3 regions of the Shewanella sp. 10N.286.48.B5 genome follow, and region 3 is predicted to be linked to each of the others. Evidence: predicted binding sites of a transcription regulator. Region 3 holds the regulator's gene; each other region holds the start of a gene.
The links. The regulator NrdR, encoded in region 3, represses ribonucleotide reductase genes. The targets are predictions, from matches to a motif close to AAACACNANATNTNGTGTTT.

Region 1: the regulator NrdR is predicted to act here: its motif matches at 6,106-6,125, upstream of nrdD (anaerobic ribonucleoside-triphosphate reductase).
Region 2: the regulator NrdR is predicted to act here: its motif matches at 1,879-1,898, upstream of nrdA (class 1a ribonucleoside-diphosphate reductase subunit alpha).

The regions. Positions count from the first base shown of each region.
Region 1 is NZ_MCVG02000001.1:2,207,860-2,215,734, reverse strand. It holds gene BCU57_RS09560 (peptidoglycan DD-metalloendopeptidase family protein) at 228-1,502, shown strand; gene BCU57_RS09555 (HNH endonuclease) at 1,564-1,998, opposite strand; gene BCU57_RS09550 (YgjP-like metallopeptidase domain-containing protein) at 2,040-2,723, opposite strand; gene BCU57_RS09545 (DUF3010 family protein) at 2,825-3,262, opposite strand; gene BCU57_RS09540 (DEAD/DEAH box helicase) at 3,342-4,709, opposite strand; gene rssA (patatin-like phospholipase RssA) at 4,828-5,802, shown strand; gene nrdD (anaerobic ribonucleoside-triphosphate reductase) at 6,186-7,875, shown strand, end outside.
Region 2 is NZ_MCVG02000001.1:1,422,004-1,429,878, reverse strand. It holds gene ubiG (bifunctional 2-polyprenyl-6-hydroxyphenol methylase/3-demethylubiquinol 3-O-methyltransferase UbiG) at 95-820, shown strand; gene BCU57_RS06180 (HAD family hydrolase) at 971-1,639, shown strand; gene nrdA (class 1a ribonucleoside-diphosphate reductase subunit alpha) at 2,103-4,391, shown strand; gene nrdB (class Ia ribonucleoside-diphosphate reductase subunit beta) at 4,447-5,577, shown strand; gene yfaE (class I ribonucleotide reductase maintenance protein YfaE) at 5,567-5,905, shown strand; gene BCU57_RS06160 (LysR family transcriptional regulator) at 5,976-6,866, opposite strand; gene BCU57_RS06155 (MATE family efflux transporter) at 6,982-7,875, shown strand, end outside.
Region 3 is NZ_MCVG02000001.1:227,934-235,808, reverse strand. It holds gene thiL (thiamine-phosphate kinase) at 1-954, opposite strand, end outside; gene nusB (transcription antitermination factor NusB) at 1,048-1,452, opposite strand; gene ribE (6,7-dimethyl-8-ribityllumazine synthase) at 1,467-1,946, opposite strand; gene ribBA (bifunctional 3,4-dihydroxy-2-butanone-4-phosphate synthase/GTP cyclohydrolase II) at 2,068-3,171, opposite strand; gene BCU57_RS01005 (riboflavin synthase) at 3,256-3,912, opposite strand; gene ribD (bifunctional diaminohydroxyphosphoribosylaminopyrimidine deaminase/5-amino-6-(5-phosphoribosylamino)uracil reductase RibD) at 3,976-5,130, opposite strand; gene nrdR (transcriptional regulator NrdR) at 5,272-5,721, opposite strand; gene glyA (serine hydroxymethyltransferase) at 5,878-7,134, opposite strand; gene BCU57_RS00985 (DUF3943 domain-containing protein) at 7,457-7,875, opposite strand, start outside.

The sequences.
Region 1 (7,875 bases), 2.0 Mb from region 3:
ATCATGACTGATAACAGTCTTTTCCCATCTCAGTTACTTTCAATTGCCTAGTTCAAAGTTATGCAGGCGTGGTGAGTTTTTATATTTGTATTTGCAGTCTTTTTTGATATAACTCCCCCTTGGTATATAGTACTTAAGCACTCATTAAACTAGTGCTTAAGTATACATTCTTTTATACGTATATTAATACGTGCAGTAGGGCGGACACGAGATTGCTTTCAGCTCAAATGGATAAGCTACAAACGCTGGTTGGTAAAGCGCAAAACTTACCCACATTACATCGGAAATTATTGCTAGCAAGCGTGTTTATTGTCGCGGCGGCATTACTGTGGCCAACCCCGCAAGAATTTGCCTCACAGCGGATCCCTGTTGCCCTTGATATCGAAGCCTTGATCCCACAGGTAGCCAATCATACTCCGGTTGAAATTAGTGAGCCGGTTGCGCCGACATTTGAACGTATTATTGAGCAAGGTGACACCTTAAGTCAGTTATTTGAAATAGCTGGTATTGGTCAACAGACCATGTACAAAGTGCTTGAAGCTGATTTAAATGTACTGGCATTAGATACATTATCGCCGGGTAATCGTATTCGATTTTGGCAAGACGAACAGCAAAAACTAACCAAACTAGAGTTGTATTTTAATCCAGCTTACCAAGTGGTATTTAGCCGTTTTGACGATGGCAGTTACGAGGTTAATGAGGTCAATATAGAAGGCATTTGGCAAAACCGCATTATTAGTGGGGATATCAATGGCTCATTTTATTTATCGGCCCAGCGCTCAGGTTTAACTGCAGCGCAAATACAAACCATAGAAACGCTACTTTCAAGCAAGCTAAATTTCTCCCGTGATTTGCGTGCAGGTGATCAATTTTCAGTATTAATGAATGATCAATTTATTGAAGGCGTATCCACCGGAGCCAGTAAATTAGAAGCAGTGCGTATTGAAACCAGAGGTAGAAATATTAGCGCCTTTCAAAATGTGGATGGTAATTTTTATGATGACAAAGGCCAAGGTCTAGCCAGTGCCTTTCAGCGAATACCGCTGGAAAGGCAGTATCGCTTATCTTCACATTTCAATCCGACCCGTAAGCACCCTGTTACTGGTAGAACCTCGCCACATAACGGTACTGACTTTGCCACTCCTACTGGCACCAGAGTGGTAGCGCCGGGGGATGGTGTGGTGTCAATGGTCACTAATCATCGCTTTGCAGGCAAGTATATTGTGATTGAACACGACAATAATGTTAGAACCCGCTATTTGCATATGTCGAAGTTCTTGGTCAGAAAAGGCCAGCGGGTTAAACGCGGGCAGGTGATTGGCTTATCAGGCAGCACAGGTCGGGTGACGGGACCACATTTACATTATGAGTTTCATGTTAATGGTCGCCCAGTTAACCCAATGAAGGTGAGTATCATTGAAGCCTCGGTATTGCCTAAAAAGCAAATGAACGCCTTTAAGCAACTGGTGAAAACCAAACAAATGATGATGGATTTAGGTTAACCCATTTAATCTTTTTATCGTTAAATTAAAACCACTTTTTAATTCGTTTGAAAGTGGTTTTTTATTTGCGCCATTTGGTTTCTGAGTGATTTGATTTACCAAGGTTACATTGATCGCATAACACTTGTAGGTTATCGATATCGAGCGCAAGTTCAGGATATTTGGAGCGAGGTTTGATGTGGTCAACGTGCATGACTGCGCCATGTTGTGGGCTAGTGCCGCAGCACTGACAAACTGAGCCGTACTTTTCAAAAGCGTTTAGACGCAGGCTTAACCATTTTTGAGATGAATAAAAAGATACCGATTTGGGTTCTTCAAATGGGATTAACTCCCAATCATTAAATTCGCATGGCGCCAGATCTGGTCCCATCAAACCCACCGAAAACCCTTTAAGTTGATTATCCTTAAGCCAATTACGAATGGCTTTCATGGCTGCTTTTTCGGTTTTGTATTTTCGAGTGCGACGATTGTCGCCCCTAAAGCTTGCTACATACATTAATACCCTCCTAAGAAAATAGGTTTATGAATATCTTAAGCTTAATAAGGGGCTTTTCCTAGCTCAATACAGGTCAGTAATAAGCGTAAGTCGAATTCCAGCTGGTGGTAATCGCTGGTCATATATTCGCACAGTTGATAAAAAGCTTTGTTGTGATCTTTTTCTTTAAGGTGGGCTAATTCGTGCACCACCACCATTCTCAGTAATGGCTCAGGCACATGGCGTAGTCGTGATGAAATTCGAATTTCATTCTTAGCTTTGACCTTACTGCCTTGTACGCGATTGGCGTAGGTATGTAGGCCTAAGGCTTGATGACTGAGGGTGATTTTGTCGTCAAAAACCACTTTAGAAAGCGGCGCAGACTGTTTTAAGAATTGCTGTTTAAACACCATGGTGTAGTCATAAAGCGCTTTATCAGTGCGTATATCGTGCACACTTGGGTAACGCTTTAATAGCACGGCAGCTAAGCTGTCATTGGCAATATAGCCTTTTACCTGTTCGATGGTTTGGGCTGAATAACCGGCAATGTATTTAAGCTGGGCTGTTTGCTGTTTTTTGGCCTTTACCTCATCACTGGTTACCAGGCTTGCTAGGGCTTGCTTAGCCGCCAGTTTAGTCGCTGTAGCTTGATTAACCGCTTTTACCGTCATTTGCGGCGGCGCACTTGGTCTGACTTTTTTTGATGTAACAGGAGTGGAAAATGAGGCGGATTTTCTTGAATTCATAGGGATATTTATTGCTTACTTTAAGCTTATCAGTAAGCTGCTTTTACCCACAAACAGGCCATAAAGCAGCTTACTCACAAGAAAATCTAATTCAAACTGAGTTAGATTTTGCCATACATGTGGCGGTTTTGCTGAGCGTATGCGGCTTCAAAAGCAGGTAATTGCACACGTTTAAGCTCAAGGGTATCAAGATCGGCTTGTGGCGGATTACGCTTTAGCTCTTCTTTGATAGTCACTGGGCTAATAATCGCTACTGGTAATTCAGTAATTTGAATTGCTGCTTCAAGTTTAAAGCTAGTAGCAGAGCCGGAGAACTTGCCTTTTTGTTCACGTTCAATAATCACGATTTCATCAACTTTGTAATCTTCCATTAATTTATGGAAAGCAAAATGAAATTCACGAATTGATTCTGTTTCAACAGATTTTGAAATGCTGAACGAGATTTGACGACATTCCGGTACGTTGAATGACTCTTTCTCATAATTTAATAAGCTGATGATGGCTTCGCCACCTTTTAATTCTACACCACAAATCTTCATGTTATACCTTACTTAGAGCGAGTTTATTTGGCATGTTGTTGAGCTGTGCTCAAATATGTTCATGCTGTCAAAATTACGGTTATTCTTCGTCACTGACAATTGAATCATCAGTTTCGATAATTTTTGCTGGTTTTGCTTTACGGCGCATTGGTGAGTCACCAATATCAATACCGGTGGCAAAGCGCTTGTCGCGTTTAGGCGCCACTTTTGGCTTCTTGCTAGCGACACGCTTGGCATTACCTGTATTGGCATCAGCTGATTTTGCATTGGCGCTTGATGCCTTAGGCTTGTCTCTTAAGCCTTTAAATTTAGCTTCAAGGCCTGCGATAGTTGAGAAGTCAAAGTTCTTACGTAAGAACACCTGTACTTTCTTAAAGCTATCCCAGTCTTTCGGGCCTACTAATGAAATAGCATCGCCTTTAGCGCCTGCGCGGCCAGTACGGCCAATACGGTGAACATATTCTTCTGCAAACTTTGGCATGTCAAAGTTAATTACTAATGACACATTTAATAAGTCTAACCCGCGAGAAGCAACATCTGTGGTGACTAAAATCTTTTGTTGGCCACGGCTGAATTTGTCCATAATTTGATTACGTGCTGACTGACTTAAGTCACCACTGAGCGCAGCGGTTTCTAGCCCTTCAGCAGACAATAGTTTGGCGAGTCTGTCAGTGTCTGAGCGAGTTGCAGTAAAAATGATCACTTGCTTGTGTTGCTCATGTTTTAAAATATGCTGCAGCAGGGCTTGTTTGTGATCAAGGTGGTCAACTAAAAAGATGCGCTGAACAATATCTTTATGCTCTGCATGCGATGCGCCAATAGCCACATGGCTAGGGGTCTTTAATAATGTTGCGGCGATATCATTGATGTCATCGTGATCTAATGTCGCTGAAAACATCAAGGTTTGTCTGCGCTTATGATCTGCAGCGTCATTAATGGCTTTAAGTTGTGGCGCAAAACCAAGATCTAACATGCGATCGGCTTCATCAAGTACCAGTAACTCTAAGCCATTTAGGTATAAGTGGCGCTGTTGAAGATGATCGGCAATACGCCCAGGTGTTGCCACAATAAAGTGTGGGTCACGAGATAGCGATTTTGCTTGATCGTTAAAGTTCTCGCCACCTAAAATACTAATGGCTTTATATTGGGTATTGGCAACCAGTAAACGTAATTGACCATAGACTTGCTGAGCAAGTTCACGGGTTGGCAATAAAATCAGAACGCGAGGGTCTTTTTTAGAGAGGGCCCTAGTCGATATTACCCGCTGCAAAGCAGGTAATAAAAACGCCAGGGTTTTACCTGAACCGGTTTTAGATGATGCCATTAAATCTTTACCCGCTAGGGCAATTGGCAGGGCTTGCTGCTGAATTTCTGTTGGCTCAGAAATGCCCATATGCTTTAGACTGTCTAGTAAGCGTTTATCTAAAGAAAAATCGGTAAATAACAAAGGTAAATCCCCTAAAAAATGATAGCCAGATATTATAACGTGTAAGCGACTTGATAGCCAACAGCTTAAGCGTAAGATAAGCTACTTAGGTGTGCAAAAATGGTTAAGGGTTTGGTAAATGTCTAAGGCTTCAAAAGAAAATAAATCATCACTTCGTGTTGGGATCGCCCTCGGTAGTGGCGCGGCTAAGGGCTGGGCTCATATTGGGGTGATAAAAGAGCTGGCCGCCATGGGGATCCACCCTGAAAAGATTGCTGGCTGCTCTGTTGGGGCTCTGGTGGGCGCAGCTTATGCTAATAATCATTTAGAAGAGTTACATGAGTGGGTGAGTGGGTTTTCTAGTTGGGATGTTTTAGGCTTAATGGATTTAAGCTGGCGCAAAGGTGGCTTAATCAGTGGTGAAAAAGTATTTGATGTTTTAGCTGGTCGAATAGGCGATCTAAAAATAGAGCAATTGCAAAAGCCGTTTGCGGCAGTGGCGACCGATTTATATTCTGGCCAAGAAATTTGGTTCAAAGAAGGCGATTTACGTCATGCGGTAAGAGCCTCGTGTTCAATGCCGGGCTTTTTACCCCCAGTACAATTGCATGATCGCTGGTTAGTGGATGGCGCAGTGGTAAACCCTGTGCCAGTGTCAATGTGCCGCACCATGGACGTTGATGTAGTGATTGCAGTGGACTTAAATGGTCACCGCCGTAATAGTATGCATATGTTGCCTCAACAAATGACCAGCTGTGCGCCCACTGAAATTGAAAAGCAATTAGTGGCCAAAGAGCCAGAGTCGGCGTTTATGGATCTGCTAGGTAAAGGTAAAGAGTATATAAATAGTTTTTCAGAAAAGTTTTCCACAAGCACGAAATCTCACCCTGGGATGATTGCGGTGATGTCGCAATCAATGGATATTTTAGAGCAGCGCCATAAACGCGCCAGATTAATGGGCGATCCACCGGATGTGTGTTTAGTGCCACAGCTTGCTGATATCGGTACCATGGAGTTTCATCGTGCTGATGAAGCCATAGAAGCAGGCCGTCAATCTGTGCGCCAATCTGCGCATTTAATTTATGCAGCCCTTGGTATTAGCCCAAATGATTAACGCCAATTAAAGCGCTTTGCTTTAATCATACTGATTTTTAACGGTTGAAATGACCTGTTTAAGCATCAATATACCAGTATAAATCTGTGATAACTATTCTTATAAGCCTGCAATTACCAGTTTAAATCTGTAATAAATAGCAATCTATTTATAGGCGTTTCAGCACTCAGTAGCTGCTTTTTATAACCTGGTCAAGTTCAACTTTTCTAAATAGTGTTGAGCTTGGCAGTAATTTTTTTCATTTTGTTCCCCTTCATCAAAACATGATCTAGATCATGGATTTTTAGTGCCTATTATTGCCTAATGCACCATATATTGTGTTTGTTGATAATTATGTGTGGATATATAGTGTTTATATCCTGTGCATAAAAGGAGTAAAAGTAATGCCTGTAGTAATTAAAAGGGACGGTTGTCGTACTCTATTTGATGAGTCGCGGATCAAGGATGCCATTGTTGCAGCAATGGAAACTGCTACAGGTAGTGCTGATGAAGACTATGCTTCAACAGTCGCTTGTGTGATTAGAGATCAAGTTGCTAACGATGAAGAAGTTGAGATCCATCATTTACAAGCTTTAGTTGAAAACTTATTAATGGAAGGTCCTCATAAAGAGGTTGCGCGTCATTATATTGAGTATCGTCACGACCGTGATATTTGCCGTGAAGCCAAAAGTAAATTGAACTGCGAAATTCGTGGTTTGGTTGAACAAAGCGACGCGTCGATTTTAAATGAAAATGCCAATAAAGACGCTAAAGTTATTCCAACTCAACGGGATTTACTTGCTGGCATCGTGGCCAAACATTATGCCAAGTCGCATCTATTGCCAAAAGATATTGTTGCTGCACATGAGTCAGGTCAACTGCATTATCACGACTTAGACTATGCACCATTCTTCCCTATGTTTAACTGCATGCTAATTGATTTAGCTGGCATGTTAACCCATGGTTTTAAAATGGGTAACGCTGAAATTGACACCCCTAAATCAATTTCAACTGCGACTGCAGTAACTGCGCAAATTATTGCCCAAGTGGCTAGCCATATCTATGGCGGCACCACCATTAACCGCATTGATGAAGTATTAGCTGAGTTCGTTCAAAAGAGCTATCAAAAGCAGTTGGTTATCGGTAAAGAGTGGGGCGTAGCAGATGTTGAAGCCTTTGCCATGGCGCAAACTGAAAAAGAATGTTACGACGCATTCCAGTCTTTAGAATATGAAGTAAATACCCTTCATACCGCCAATGGTCAAACGCCATTTGTGACCTTTGGTTTTGGCTTAGGCTCGTGCTGGGAAGCGCGTTTAATTCAAAAGTCGATTCTTAAAGTACGTATGGCAGGTCTAGGTAAAAACCGTAAAACAGCGGTATTCCCAAAACTGGTTTTTGCTATTCGTGATGGCCTAAATCATAAAGCTGCTGATGCTAACTACGATGTGAAGAAGTTAGCATTAGAGTGTGCCACCATGCGCATGTATCCAGATATTCTTAATTATGAACAAGTTGAACGCGTTACTGGTTCATTTAAAACGCCAATGGGTTGTCGTTCATTCTTAGGAACTTATGAAGAAAATGGTGAGTTAATTCATGAAGGGCGTAACAACTTAGGTGTTGTCAGCTTAAACTTACCTAGAATCGCCATTGAAGCCAAGGGCGACGAAACCGCTTTCTTTGCCTTATTAGAACAGAGAATGACACTCGCTCGTAAAGCACTCGATACCCGTATTGCCCGCTTAGTGGGTGTAAAAGCGCGTGTTGCACCAATCCTATATATGGAAGGTGCTTGTGGTGTTCGTTTAAATGCAGATGATGATGTGTCTGAAATCTTTAAAAATGGCCGCGCGTCAATCTCATTAGGCTACATTGGCTTACATGAAACCATTAATGCACTTTATGGTACTGATGAGCACGTGTTTGATAGCGAGCTGTTACGCACTAAAGCCATTGAAATTATCTCAGTGATGAAGCGCGCGACTGAAGCGTGGAAACAAGAAACAGGTTATGGCTTTAGCCTATACAGCACCCCAAGTGAAAACTTATGTAGTCGTTTTTGCCAGCTAGATGCCAAAGAGTTTGGTGTGG
Region 2 (7,875 bases), 1.2 Mb from region 3:
AACCAAAGTGAAATCTTGCTTCATCTCACTATGTTTATTCAATCCAATGGTTATAATACCTGCAATAAATACTAATAATTAATGGGTTCTCGACATGTCTAACCAAGAACAAACCACGCCGCAAAATGTAGATCATCAAGAAATAGAAAAATTTGCCCAAATGGCCCAGTCTTGGTGGGATCCTAATGGCAGTTTCAAGCCTTTGCATCAACTTAACCCATTACGCCTTAATTATATCGATCAAACCAGTGGTGGTATTTTTGGTAAGCAAGTATTAGATATCGGTTGTGGTGGTGGTATTTTGTCAGAAAGCATGGCTAAAATTGGTGCCAATGTAACAGGTTTAGACATGGGTGAAGCGCAAATTGAAGTGGCTAAACTGCATGCATTAGAAACTGGCATCGATATCCAATATCAAACCATGACCGCAGAAGAACATGCACAGCAACATCAAGGCTATTATGATGTGGTCACATGCATGGAGATGTTAGAGCACGTCCCTGACCCATTATCAGTGATTAAAGCATGCTGCGATATGATTAAACCTAACGGTTATGTGTTCTTTTCAACCATTAACCGTAACCTGATGTCATATATTCAAGCAATTGTTGGCGCTGAATATGTTTTAAAGATGCTGCCAGTTGGCACGCATGACCACAGTAAGTTCATTAAACCGTCTGAGTTAATCAATTTGGTTGACCAAACAGAGCTTCATTGCCGTGATGCTCTTGGGATAAGCTTTAATCCTTTAACGGGTGTATATAAGTACACGAATAAAGTTGACGTTAATTATATGATCGCCACCCAAAAAGCTGATTAGTATCACATCGTCATCTTTAATAGCCAGCCATAAATAGTAGAACAATATTAAAGTAGTAATACTGCAGTGAATCAGTGACATTACTACTTTAATCCTTCACTTAATTCATAATCGGATTAAGTAATCGCTAATAACTTCAGCACGCTTAGGATAACTATGAACAAGATTAAAGGTGTACTCTTTGATTTAGACGGTACATTAGCTGATACAGCCCCAGATCTTGTCCATGCATTAAATTTAAGTTTGCAAGAGCGCGGTATCGCTAGTAAAAGTATTGATAACTTACGCTATGCTGCCTCCCATGGTAGTTTGGCGCTTGTAAAAGCCGGTATACCTGAGCTTTCCCATGAGTTACAAATCGAAGTTCAGCAAGCTTTGTTAGTGCATTACCAACGGGTCAATGGTGAAAAAGCATCATTATTTAGCGGTTTTGATGATTTTCTGTTGTTATTAGAGCAACGTGACATCCCTTATGGTGTTGTTACTAATAAACAAGCCCGTTTTACTCGGCCATTGGTTAAGGCCTTAAACATCGAGCACAAACTCACTGCGATTATCAGTGGTGACTCCACCCAGCACTCCAAACCACATACCGCGCCAATGTTACTTGCTGCCCAGCAAATTAATTGCCTGCCACAGGACATCCTATATATAGGTGATGCTGAAAGGGATTTAATTGCCGCCCGTAATGCTGGGATGAAAGGCGCTATCGCATTATGGGGTTACTTGTCAGAGCAAGATAAACCCAATGAATGGCCGAGTGATTTTCAGTTCAGCAAGGTTGCCGACTTACATCAGGCTTTCCTTAACAAATCTTAAATATAAATAGCAAATAATTTTGTTAACAAAACAATCGATCGCCGAATATTGTAGCGATCGAGCTCACGTTTTTTTTCGACTAAATATTAATCTTAACCAACAAAATATCGTGTATTTTGACCTAGCAGGTTAGCCTTCACTAACATTGGCCACTATACATAAGATATCCACAACTTATTCACTAAATTGCTGCTTGCAAATCGCCCCAAACCTCACTATCTTGTATGTAAGTTTTAATTAAACACCATATCTTGTGTGTGACATCAGAACAAGACACAAGGCTTTTTCTGCTTTGGGTCTTCAAATAACACTCGTATTTCTTGGATATATTACGTTGTTAGTGCTTATGGATGATCAACTTACAAGGGAACGTATTGTGATTTAATGGCGATCGTAAACGAGACGATTAAAAAAGATCCAAAATTTAAATCACGCAAACTATTTTACAATCAAGGCTTTTTTAATGAACAGCAATATGACAGTCACAAAACGCAGTGGCGAACGCGAAACAATCGATTTAGACAAAATTCATCGCGTTATCGAGTGGGCAGCTAAAGGATTGAAAAACGTTTCAGTCTCAGAAGTTGAATTACGTTCTCATCTACAATTCTTTGACGGTATTCCAACTGAAGCAATCCACGAAACCATTATTAAAGCAGCAGCAGACTTAATCTCACCAGAAGCGCCTGATTATCAATTCCTCGCTGCAAGACTTGCTGTTTTTCATTTACGTAAAAAAGCTTTTGGCCAATTTGAGCCACCGAAGTTAGTTGATCAAGTCACTCGCTTGGTTGAACTTGGCAAATACGATAAGCATATTTTAGAAGATTACACGTCAGAAGAATTATCCATTTTAGATGGTTATATTGACCACTGGCGCGATATGAACTTTTCTTATGCTGCAGTTAAACAGCTTGAAGGCAAATACCTAGTTCAAAACCGCGTCACTAACGAAATTTATGAAAGTGCTCAGTTCCTGTATATTTTAGTGGCAGCTTGTTTATTTGCGCGTTACCCAAAAGACACCCGTTTAGATTACATCAAACGTTTTTATGACGCGGCTTCAACATTTAAGATTTCTTTACCAACCCCAATTATGGCAGGTGTACGTACTCCGACACGTCAATTTAGCTCATGTGTATTAATTGAATGTGACGACAGCCTTGACTCTATCAATGCGACCGCATCTTCAATTGTAAAATACGTTAGTCAACGCGCAGGTATTGGGATCAATGCCGGTCGTATCCGTGCATTAGGTAGCCCTATTCGCGGTGGTGAAGCATTCCATACCGGTTGCTTACCATTTTACAAGTACTTTCAAACAGCGGTTAAATCGTGCTCTCAAGGCGGCGTACGTGGTGGTGCAGCTACCCTATTCTACCCGTTATGGCATTTAGAAGTTGAATCGTTACTGGTACTTAAAAATAACCGTGGTGTTGAAGACAACCGTGTTCGCCATCTTGATTACGGTGTACAGCTAAACAAATTGATGTACCAACGTTTAATCAAAGGTCAAAACATCAGCCTATTCAGCCCATCTGATGTGCCAGGTTTATACGACGCTTTCTTCGCTGATCAAGACGAATTTGAACGTCTATACCTTCAGTATGAAGCTGACTTAAGCATTCGTCGTAAAGAGATTAAAGCAGTTGAATTATTTTCATTGATGATGCAAGAGCGTGCATCAACAGGCCGAATCTACATTCAAAATGTTGATCACTGCAATACTCACAGCCCATTTGATCCGCAAGTTGCGCCAATTAAGCAATCAAACCTTTGTTTAGAAATCGCCTTGCCAACTAAACCGTTGAAGAATATTGATGATCCAAATGGTGAAATTGCCCTTTGTACATTATCAGCATTAAACCTTGGTGCTATCAAAGATTTATCAGAGCTAGAACCATTAGCTGACTTAGCAGTACGTGCATTAGATAACTTGCTTGATTATCAAGATTACCCAATCATTTCAGCGCAACTTGGTTCTATGAATCGTCGTACTCTAGGCATAGGTGTGATTAACTTCGCTAATTACCTTGCTAAGAATGGCATGAAATATTCTGATGGCTCAGGTAATAACTTGACCCATAAAACCTTTGAAGCAATTCAATTTTACTTATTGAAAGCATCAAACAATTTAGCAAAAGAGCAAGGCGCATGTCCTTTGTTCAATGAAACAACGTACGCTCAAGGTATTTTACCCATTGATACCTATAAACGTGACTTGGATAAAATTTGTGACGAGCCATTACACATGGATTGGGAAGGTTTACGTGCCGATATTAAACAGCACGGCCTGCGTAACTCCACTCTTTCGGCATTAATGCCGTCTGAAACATCATCGCAAATTTCTAATGCAACCAATGGCATTGAACCACCACGTGGCCTGATCAGTGTTAAAGCCAGTAAAGATGGTCAATTAAAGCAAGTTGTACCTGACTTTGATGAACTTAAAGATAAGTATGAATTACTTTGGAATATGCCAAATAATGAGGGTTACTTACAGTTAGTCGCTTTGATGCAGAAGTTTGTGGACCAAGCAATCTCATCAAATACCAATTACGACCCGACACGATTTGATAATCAAAAAGTGCCTATGCAAACCTTACTGAAAGATTTGCTCACCGCTTATAAGCTTGGGGTTAAGACCCTTTACTATCACAACACCCGTGATGGTGCATCGGATCAGTTTGATGACATCACTGTCGTTGAAAAAGAAGACGATGGTTGTGCAAGCGGCGCTTGTAAGATTTAATCACTAATTAGCATATATACGCGGGGAGTTTTCCCCGCTTTTTTGGGATATAAAAATGGCTTACTCTACTTTCTGTCAAACTCCGAACAACCCAATGTATGAACCTATGTTCATGGGACAACCCGTTAACGTTGCACGTTACGATCAACAAAAATATGAAGTGTTCGAAAAGTTAATTGAAAAACAATTATCCTTTTTCTGGCGTCCGGAAGAAGTAGATGTAAGTAAAGATAAAATCGATTATCAAAGTTTACCTGAGCATGAAAAGCATATTTTTATCTCAAACCTCAAATACCAAACCTTACTTGATTCAATTCAAGGCCGCTCACCAAACGTAGCATTATTGCCATTAGTGTCGTTACCTGAGCTTGAAACTTGGATTGAAACTTGGTCTTTCTCTGAAACTATTCACTCTCGTTCATATACCCATATTATTCGTAATATTGTTAATGATCCTTCAGTAGTTTTTGATGACATCGTCGTCAACCAAGAAATCTTAAAACGGGCCGGTGATATCGCTCAATATTATGATGACTTGATTGAATTAACCCAAGTGATGAATCTACACGGACAAGGCACGCACCTCATCAACGGTAAAGAAATTACCGTTAATAGCCGTATTCTTAAAAAATCATTGTATTTATGCATGATGTCAGTCAACGCATTAGAAGCAATTCGTTTTTATGTTAGCTTTGCATGTTCATTTGCTTTTGCTGAACGTAACTTAATGGAAGGCAATGCAAAAATTATTCGTTTGATTGCCCGTGATGAAGCATTACACCTTAATAGTACTCAGCATATTTTAAATATTATGCAAGGTGGAAAAGACGATCCTGAAATGGGTGAAATTGCGGCTGAATGTGAGCAAGAAGCCTATGACATCTTTTATAAAGCTGCAGAACAAGAAAAGCAGTGGGCACAGTACTTATTTAAAGACGGTTCAATGATTGGCTTAAATGAACAGATTTTATGTCAGTACGTTGAATATATTACTAACCAGCGCATGAAAGCGGTTAATTTAAAACAGCCTTATGCTGAGCAAACTAATCCACTTCCTTGGATGAAAAACTGGCTTGAAAGTGATGCGGTACAAGTTGCCCCACAAGAAGTAGAAGTCTCTTCTTACTTAGTAGGACAAATTGATTCAGCTGTTGATAGCGATGAGTTTTTAGATTTTGACCTATAATAGACATTTAAAAAAAGCCCCCATTGTTAGCTTAAATGGGGAACCTGTGTTGCTGTTTAATCAACAGCAACACACGCTTTTAGAAGTATTAGAAATAAAAAAAGTCAACGTCTTCTCTGAATGTCGACGTGGTTTTTGTGGTGCCTGTAAAACCAAAATCATTAGTGGTAAGGTGAGCTATATCAATGAGCCACTTGTTGAGTTAGAAGCTGATGAATGCCTGCCATGTTGCTGCGTACCCGATAGCAATATTGATTTAGATCTCACCACAGATGAACCCAGTAATATTTACGTTCAACAACGCAGACATCTATTAGTGACTGAGTAATATCACTAATTAACGCTAAGTCATGACCTGACTTTTAGTAATAGCATCTTTGATAGACATAAAAATTGAATTATATTCTTTCTTTTTTAGCTGCGATGAACATTTTTTCCACCTCACCAAACATCCAGTTCATTATGTGTCCCGCACCTTTATCCCGTCGCTTCACTAATCCCATTTCAATGGTGAGTGAATCCGATATGTGATAACAGCTTAACTCAATTATCTCGCCTGTATACCAATCTGAATGGGCAATATGCTCCGGTACTAAGGCCCAACCTAAACCACGGGCAACGAGAGAAGTAATATAATAATAGCTGTCCACGTGCCAACAATTAGCTGAAATAGGTTTACCTGTGGTTTCTAAGTCACAAATAACAAATTGTTTATACATGTTTAATTGTGAAATATTTGGCACTGGTATTGACGCTAACGGATGTTTCGGTGCAACAATTAGAGATTGATGAAAACTATCAATGGTAAAGAACTCTAAACTGTCACTCAGTTGTTCACCCAAGAACAAAATACCTAAATCAGCCTTTCCTATTTCAACCCACTGTGCAATATCGTCTCGGGTTCCATTTAAGATAGTCAGTTTTAATAATGGAAATTGGTGAGCGGTTTTATCAAAGAAATCTTCGAAAATAGAGATAGGTACAGCTTCGTCAATAGCGATTGTTAGCGACAATTCATCATCAGTCATTACCGACATAGCTCTAGCATTTAAACGCTCACATTGTGCTATAACGGCATTGGCTTCAATATACATTTGTTCGCCCTGCTCTGTCAGCACAGGTAAACGCCCAGATCTATCAAATAATTTAAAACCTAAATCAATTTCCAAGTTAGCTATAGCACTGCTTATCCTTGACTGCGCTTTTCCTAAAGAACGGGCAGCAGCAGAAAATGAACCTAAATTCACGGCAGTAACAAATGCTTGTAATTGCTCTATAGACCAATTCATATTCATACTCTTAATTGAATCATTAACAATCTATCCGTTTAGCGGATAGTAACCAGCTTTACTCTATCTTATATGGTGCGATAATGATGCTTCATTCTCAACAAGCCTTAAAAAAATGTCGTTAATCATATCTCAAAAAGTTAACCCTAATAATGTGAAGCAACATTATTGGAAATATGCAATTCCATCGATTAGCGCAATGCTAGTCAGTGGCTTATATCAAATCATCGACGGTATCTTCGTTGGCCATTACATTGGTTTCGAGGGGCTTGCTGGGATCAACCTCGCTTGGCCAATTATCAGCGGTATTATTGGTGTTGGCATGATGATAGGCATGGGTGCAGGCAGCTTATTATCGATCAGCCGTGGCGAGAATAACCCTATAAAATCAAAACGCATTTTAAATAATGCCATCGCCCTGCTCATTGGCTTTAGCATAATGGCTGCGCTGTTCATTCAATTTTTTGCTAAAGACTTATTGTTATTACAAAAAGCTGAAGGTGAGAACTTATCTATGGCAATGGCCTATATAGACGTTTTTGTTTATGGCGCATTTTTTACAACCGCGGCTACTGCAATACCACTGTTAATTCGTAATGATGAAAACCCGGCTATCGCGACACAACTTATGGTGCTAGGTGCCTGTGTAAATATCATATTGGATTACCTGCTGATTGTCCTTTACCCAATGGGCTTGCATGGTGCTGCGTTGGCTACCATGATTTCTCAAACCTTAGTCGTGATATTAGGCGGCTGTTATTTTATGTCGAGTAAATCGAATACTAAATTACAATTTTCTTTGAATGTCATTAACGTTAAGACTATGGGTTCTATAATGGCATTGGGCTTATCCAGTTTGTTTATGTTCATGTATTTTAGCTTTATTATTGCCTTACATAACTACTCATTCATGGTTTACGGCTCGGCTGTGCATGTCGCCGCCTTCGCGATTATCGGCTATATCGCCACAATGTTTTATCTCATAGCAGAAGGGATTGCTGGGGGTATG
Region 3 (7,875 bases):
GAAATGCTCAAAACTATTTTTTTCTAGCTCAAAAGGTTTGCCATCAGCCACTAAGCGTAACTTTTCGCCGGCACAAATTTGACCTACTTTAATAAATTTAACCCCAGCGTGGATCAGTGCAATATCCAAAGCGCCACGTTGAGATTCTGGTACAGTAAACATCAACTCATAATCTTCGCCACCAGTTAACGCATAACTAGTTGCTTCATTAGGGCTCAATGATGCTTGTAATGATTCCGATAGCGGTAATTCATTCACATCAATAATCGCACCCACATTAGATGCCTTTAAAACGTGCTGAATATCAGAAAATAAACCGTCAGATAAATCAATGGCACTGGTTGCTAAAGAGCGTAGCGCTTGACCCGCTAGTATTCTAGGCGTTGGATGATAGTGACGGTTAATTAAAAATTCTTTATGTTGATGTGCGACTTCTTTTTTGCCCAACAGGATATCAAGCCCAAGGGCAGAGTCACCCAAAGTGCCAGTAACATACACCCAGTCACCAATTTTCGCGCCACTACGGGTTAATGCTTTACCGGTTGGCACTTGACCATGAATAGTAATATTGATGCAGCGAGGCCCGCGGGTGGTATCACCACCGATCAGACTAACACTGTAATATTCAGCCGCTTCAAATAGCCCTTGGCTAAATTGCGCTAACCACTCATTATCAACATCTGGCAAGGTTAGCGCTAACGTCATCCACGCCGGATCTGCGCCCATGGCAGCAAGATCGGATAAATTTACCGCTACAGATTTATAGCCAAGCTCATAAGCTGGCATTGTCGGTAAAAAATGGACATTCTCGACTAGGGTGTCGCAAGATATGGCAATAGATGTGTTTTCCGCCGGTTGGACTAATGCACAGTCATCGCCAATGCCTAAATGCACATCTCGACGTTGCTGACCTTTATCACGGAAAAATTGTTCGATAAGTTGGAATTCTTTCACGATATAATCTGGTGCGGATAACCGCCCACCTATTATTTTGTAGAAAAAAGCGTTACATACAAAAACGGTATCCGAAGATACCGTTTTCATTCATTACTTACGAGTAACAAGCTTATCTAGCATACCATTGACAAACTTATGACTATCGTCAGCACCAAACGCTTTCGCTAATTCGATACCTTCGTTAATGGCCACTTTATATGGCACATCTTTACGATAAGTTAATTCATAAGCTGCTAAACGCACAATGGCTTTCTCAACGGGTGATACATCTTCAATATCACGATCTAAATGAGGCTTTAGCAGATCATCAAGTTGAGTTGCTTTCGTGGCTACACCTGATAGCAATTCACGAAAATAAGCTACATCAACACCGTTAATGTTTTGTTCAGTTAAAAATTCATGTTCAACATCAGCAACATTGTTCTTGCTTAACTGCCATGAATAAATAGCTTGAACAGCTAAACGGCGTGCCTTGCGGCGCTCTGAAGGCTTCATTACTTTTCCTACTACTATACTAACTGTTGTTCTAATTCTTGCAGAACGTTAACCATTTCTAGTAAACCAAGTGCAGCTTCAGTGCCCTTGTTACCAGCTTTAGTACCAGAGCGTTCAATTGCTTGCTCGATGGTATCAGTGGTTAAAACGCCAAATGAAACTGGGATATCATACTCTAAAGCGACTTGAGCAAGACCCTTGTTACATTCACCAGCAACTAAATCAAAATGCGGAGTACCACCACGAATTACTGCACCAAGTGCAACAATACCGTCAAACTTTCCACTAGCAGCAATTCGACGTGCAGCAAGTGGTAATTCAACAGCGCCAGGAACACGAACAACAGTAATGTTGTCGTCATTTACCTGACCTAAACGTTTTAGTGTGTCTAATGCGCCATCAAGCAGACTCTCAACAAGAAAACTATTGAAACGCGATACTACGATCGCCACTTTGGCATTTTTTGCTTCGATATTACCTTCAACTACGATCATTATCTTACCTAAATTAGCTAAAGCACCCGGCTCTGGGCAAAAGTGGCGGTATAATACCACAGCCAAATGCCCTGAGTCCTGTGCAATTATTGATAAATGTTAACTTCACTAAGTTAGTGAATTATTCTGCAATATAATCAGTTACTTCTAAACCGAACCCTGACAGAGAGTGATAACGCTTGGGTGAACTTAATAAACGCATTTTGCTCACACCTAAATTTGAAAGAATTTGCGAGCCAACACCGACTTGGCGCGAGGTTCCTTGCCATTTAGCAGCTGTAGGCGCTTGACCGTTATCTTCCGCTTCAAAGGCTTTGACCTTGGCGAGCATGTCACTTGAATGCTCGTGATTCGCCAACAGTACTAATACACCACCATCTGATGCAATACGCTCCATGGCTTTTTCAAGTGGCCAGCTACGTTTTTGATCGCGTTCAGAATGGAATAAGTCATTAAAGGTATTTTGTAAATGTACCCGTACTAGGCAGTTTTCTTCAACGTCACCTTTCAATAAGGCATAGTGTAGCTGATTATCGATGGTGTCTCTGAAAGTCACCATATTGAACTCACCAAAACGCGTTGGCAATTTACATTCAGCTTCACGCACAACCGTGGTTTCTTTGGTGTTGCGGTATTCAATTAAATCGGCAATGGTGCCCATTTTAATACCGTGCTTTTCACTAAAGATTTCAAGATCTGGACAACGGGCCATAGTGCCATCATCATTAAGAATTTCAACTATCACGCCAGATGGCTCGCAGCCTGCAAGACGGGCTAAATCACAACCCGCTTCTGTGTGACCGGCGCGAATTAACACCCCGCCATCTTGTGCCATAAGTGGAAAAATATGACCAGGCTGAACTAAATCTGATGCTTTAGCATCTTTAGCAACAGCCGCTTGAACGGTTACAGCGCGATCATGGGCTGAAATGCCCGTTGTGACCCCCGTTGCCGCTTCAATGGAAACGGTAAAATTTGTTGAGAACTGAGCATTATTGTTGGTAACCATTAACGGCAAGTTCAGTTGCTGGCAACGCTCTTTAGTCATGGTTTGGCAAATCAGTCCACGGCCAAAGGTCGCCATAAAATTAATGGCCTCTGGCGTCACCTTATCGGCCGCCATGATAAGATCACCTTCGTTCTCTCTGTCTTCATCGTCCATCAAGATAACCATCTTACCTTGACGAATGTCTTCGATGATCTCTTCTATACTATGTAATGCCATTGCTAAGACCTTTATATTGTTTTGTCTATATCAGCGATATAGAGTAAATATGCTCCGGTAATAATATTTACCAGTAATAATCAGTTATCGCATAAATCCAGCACTTGCCAACAATTCCATTGTGACACCACTTTCAGTGGCTGGCTTTTGTTCTACTTTCATTAAGCGTTCAAGATAACGTGCAATAAGGTCAACTTCGATGTTGACGCTATGACCCGCTTGTAAAGCTAATAAGGTGGTTTCAGCTGCAGTGTGCGGCACTATGGTTAATCTGAATCTGTGCTGATCAACTTCATTTACCGTTAAGCTAACGCCATCAATGGTGATCGAACCTTTATGAGCAATATAACGAGATAACTCAGCGGGAGCTGCCAGCCAAAACTCAATGGCTTGGCCACGCACAAGGCGCTGCTCCACTGTGGCAATACCATCCACATGACCGCTAACCATATGGCCGCCTAATCGGGTCGTTGGGGTCACCGCTTTTTCAAGGTTTACTTTTTGACCGACGTTATATTTAGCAAATCCGGTTAAGGCAACGGTTTCAGCAGAAATATCTGCAACATAACCATCTGCTAAACATTGTACTACGGTTAAACACACCCCATTAGTGGCAATACTGTCACCCAGTTTTACATCGGTTAAGTCGAGCTTGCCACTGGCTACAGTCAAACGAATATCATCGCCTTTACGCTCAACTTTTCTTAATGTACCTAGTGCTTCAATAATCCCAGTAAACATATTTACTCACTTGTTATCTTTTGGGCCACGCTTAGCATCGACCGATAGACAAAATTGCATTAGTTAATTCGCTGGCGAATTAAGCTTTAAAATCAGTCGTTGGTCTGTACCAATTCTGCGACTATCCGTTAATTGTACATCAGGAATCTGATCCATAGTTTGATAGTCGTCTAATTGCATCAAATTGCGTCCATGACTGCCTAATATTTTCATTGCTTGGTACAAATAAAGTGTATCAGCTAATTTACTTTGAATAACACTACCAGCAACGCTGGCACCAGCCTCGACTAATACTGAGTTACAATGCTGGCCTAAGTGTGTAAATAAAGCATGCAAATCAACTCGTCCATCGTTATTAGCCGCTATTGTGATAAAGCTAACATGGGACTTAAAATCTTGTTTTACTTCTGCTGGATAGTCGACACAAGACACCAGCAAAATCGGCGTTTCAATAGTAAACATTTTATAGTCGGCAGTCAGCCTTGCTTTACTATCAAGCACCACTCTTAAAGGCTGTTGAAGGTCAGACTCAGCAAGGCTGTTTTGTACACTAGCCAATTGCTCGTAGCGCACATTCAAAGAGGGGTCGTCAGCTAACACAGTTTCAACGCCAGTCACTAGCGCGCAATGACGGGCGCGCAGCTTTTGCACATCGGCTCTGGCTTCGGGGCCGGTTATCCACTTTGATACCCCATTCGATAGCGCGGTTTTACCATCCAAACTGGCTGCCAGCTTAATGGTGATTTCAGGTAATCCCGTAGTCATGCGTTTCATAAAGCCGATATTAAGTTGGCTTGCCGCAGCTGTTAGCAAACCCACATCAACTTTAATACCTGCCGCTTCAAGCATGCTAACGCCATTACCCGCCACTTGCGGATTCGCATCCATTTGCGCAATCACCACTCGCTTCACTTTGGCTGCAATTAATGCCTTAGCACATGGCGGGGTTTTGCCATAATGACTGCAGGGTTCAAGGGTGACATAGGCTGTAGCTTGAGGGAGTAGCTGTTGTAATTGTCGATTTTCGACATCTTTTAAGGCGTGAATTTCGGCGTGGGGGCCACCCGCTTTAATATGGTAACCTTGACCAATGATCTCGCCATTGGCGACAATCACGCAGCCCACATTAGGATTTGGACGTGTGGTATAACGGCCTTTTTCAGCTAATGAAATAGCAAGGCTCATCATTTCAATATCACATTTTGACCACTGAGACATAAAGACCTTCTAGAAACTAAAAAGCAGTCATTAAAATTCAGAACTGCTAAATAAGGTTAATCATTGGCAAGAATACAAAGTGCCAATACCAACAAATGTAAGACTGCAATTAATTAAAGACGGCAATAAAAATAAGCTAGATTATTTTTGCAGCTTGGCGATGGCTTCACCGAATTGGGAGACATCTTCAAAGGCGCGATAAACTGAAGCAAAACGGATATAGGCAACTTTATCTAGGATCATCAATTGATCCATCATCAAATTACCAATCATGGCCGAATCAATTTCACGCTCACCTGTTGCTCTAAGAGTGGACTTAATCTTACTTAACGCTTGCTCAATTTGATCGATTGAAACTGGGCGTTTTTCAACAGCCCGAAGCATGCCGCCACGCAGCTTATCTTCATCAAATGGTTGGCGAGTGCCATCTTGCTTGATCACCCGCGGCATGACTAATTCGGCGCCTTCAAAAGTGGTGAAGCGTTCATGACACTCAGTACATTCCCGGCGACGGCGCACTTGATGGCCTTCAGCCACGAGTCTTGAATCAATAACTTTCGTATCTGTCGCGCTACAAAATGGGCAATGCATATCCGCTCCTGAAATAAAAAACAAAATGGCCGTAAGCACTGAGTACTTACGACCATTGAAGTTTATCCTATTTACTTTACAAGGTTAACCTTATCGAAAAGATTATCCGCGTTAGTTAAATAGATCATTGTTTATGTTAATCAATCTCGGTTGACATTAACCGTAAACTGGGAACTTAGCGCATAATTCAAGCACTTGGTTTTTAACGCGCTCAATAGTAGCTTCGTTAGTGATGTCATCTAACACATCACACATCCAGTTAGTTAACTCTACCGATTCAGTTTCAGTGAAACCGCGGCGGGTAATAGCAGGAGAGCCAATACGTAAACCAGACGTCACAAACGGTGAACGTGGATCATTTGGTACTGAGTTTTTGTTAACTGTGATATTTGCATGACCTAGCGCAGCATCTGCGTCTTTACCAGTGATATCCTTGTTGATTAAATCAAGTAAGAATAAGTGGTTATCGGTGCCACCAGAAACAACATTGTAGCCACGCTCAATGAAGGTTTTCGCCATCACTTTCGCATTAGCAACCACTTGCTCTTGATAAGTGGTAAATTCAGGGTCTAATGCTTCTTTAAATGCTACCGCTTTGGCTGCAATAACGTGCATTAATGGGCCACCTTGGCCACCAGGGAATACTGCAGAGTTTAGTTTTTTATAGATAGCTTCATCGTTAATGGCAGATAAAATCAAACCACCACGAGGGCCCGCTAGGGTTTTATGGGTAGTGGTTGTCACAACGTGTGCATGAGGTAGCGGATTCGGATAGATACCTGCAGCCACAAGACCGGCAACGTGCGCCATATCGACAAATAAGTAAGCACCTACTTTATCAGCGATTTCGCGGAATTTGCCCCAATCTATGATCCCAGAGTAAGCAGAAAAACCAGCAATGATCATTTTGGGTTTATGCTCAACGGCTAAACGCTCAACTTCTGCGTAGTCAATTTTACCTGTTACTTCATCAATGCCGTACTGTACCGCATTGTATAACTTGCCTGAAAAGCTAACGTGAGAACCATGAGTTAAGTGACCGCCGTGAGCAAGGCTCATACCTAAAACAGTATCACCGCCTTCTAAAAGCGCCATGAAAACTGCTGAGTTTGCTTGAGAACCAGAGTGAGGCTGAACGTTTGCATATGTCGCGCCAAATAATTCTTTAGCACGAGAAATAGCTAATTCTTCAGCAATATCCACATGTTCACAACCACCGTAGTAACGCTTACCTGGGTAACCTTCAGCATACTTATTTGTTAGCTGTGAGCCTTGCGCTTCAAGTACACGAGGGCTGGTATAGTTTTCTGATGCGATTAATTCAATGTGCTCTTCTTGGCGACGAGTCTCATCTTCAATTGCTGCAAATAGTTGTGGATCATAATCTGCGATATTCATAGCTTTTTTCAGCATTGCTCACTCCAGCTGTTAATTCTTATAGTAGGGTTGCGCGGTATGATACAGCGCAATTGATCACAATCCCAGCATTTGAAACATGAAATTAGTTGCAATTCATTATGAGTACCATTTGCCATCTATAAATTTTCAGCTGCAGCAGCTTTCAGTAATTGTATTTCATAGAAAAATCCAAATTAACTCTTAGTTTCATAACCTTGTGACAATTTTAAGAAAACTCTTTTCTAAAAAATTAATCAGCAAAATATTTAAGCTCTACAGCTCCATTTATCACAAAAACTAGATAGTCTAGTCTATGATACAGGCAATGATTTATCGGCTAATATTGATAAGTAAAGTGAATGCTACTGCGACTTTCTGTTTCATCATTTCGATTGGCAATGGCCAAGTTTTCAATTCCGGTTAATGTGCCACTTCGATCGATACGTTCATGGTGAATACTGATACTCATAATATTCGTTAAAGGAACATCGAGATAAACTTCATACCTATCACGTGCATCTTTAAAATCTAGGTCACTGACGTTTGGATTCCAATCACTGCTTCGATTAAACTCATTATCATCTATAGAGTCCCAGCGTTGACTTTGAAACTTAACCCCGAGCAACAATTCTTTATAATTCGCCTCTAGTGCTAATTTGGCTGTATGGCCTAAAGCATATCCATAGCCACCTTCCCAAAGCACCGATTTTGTCCCCCAAAAATGGCCTCCATTTTGGCGATAATCTTTTGTTGCAA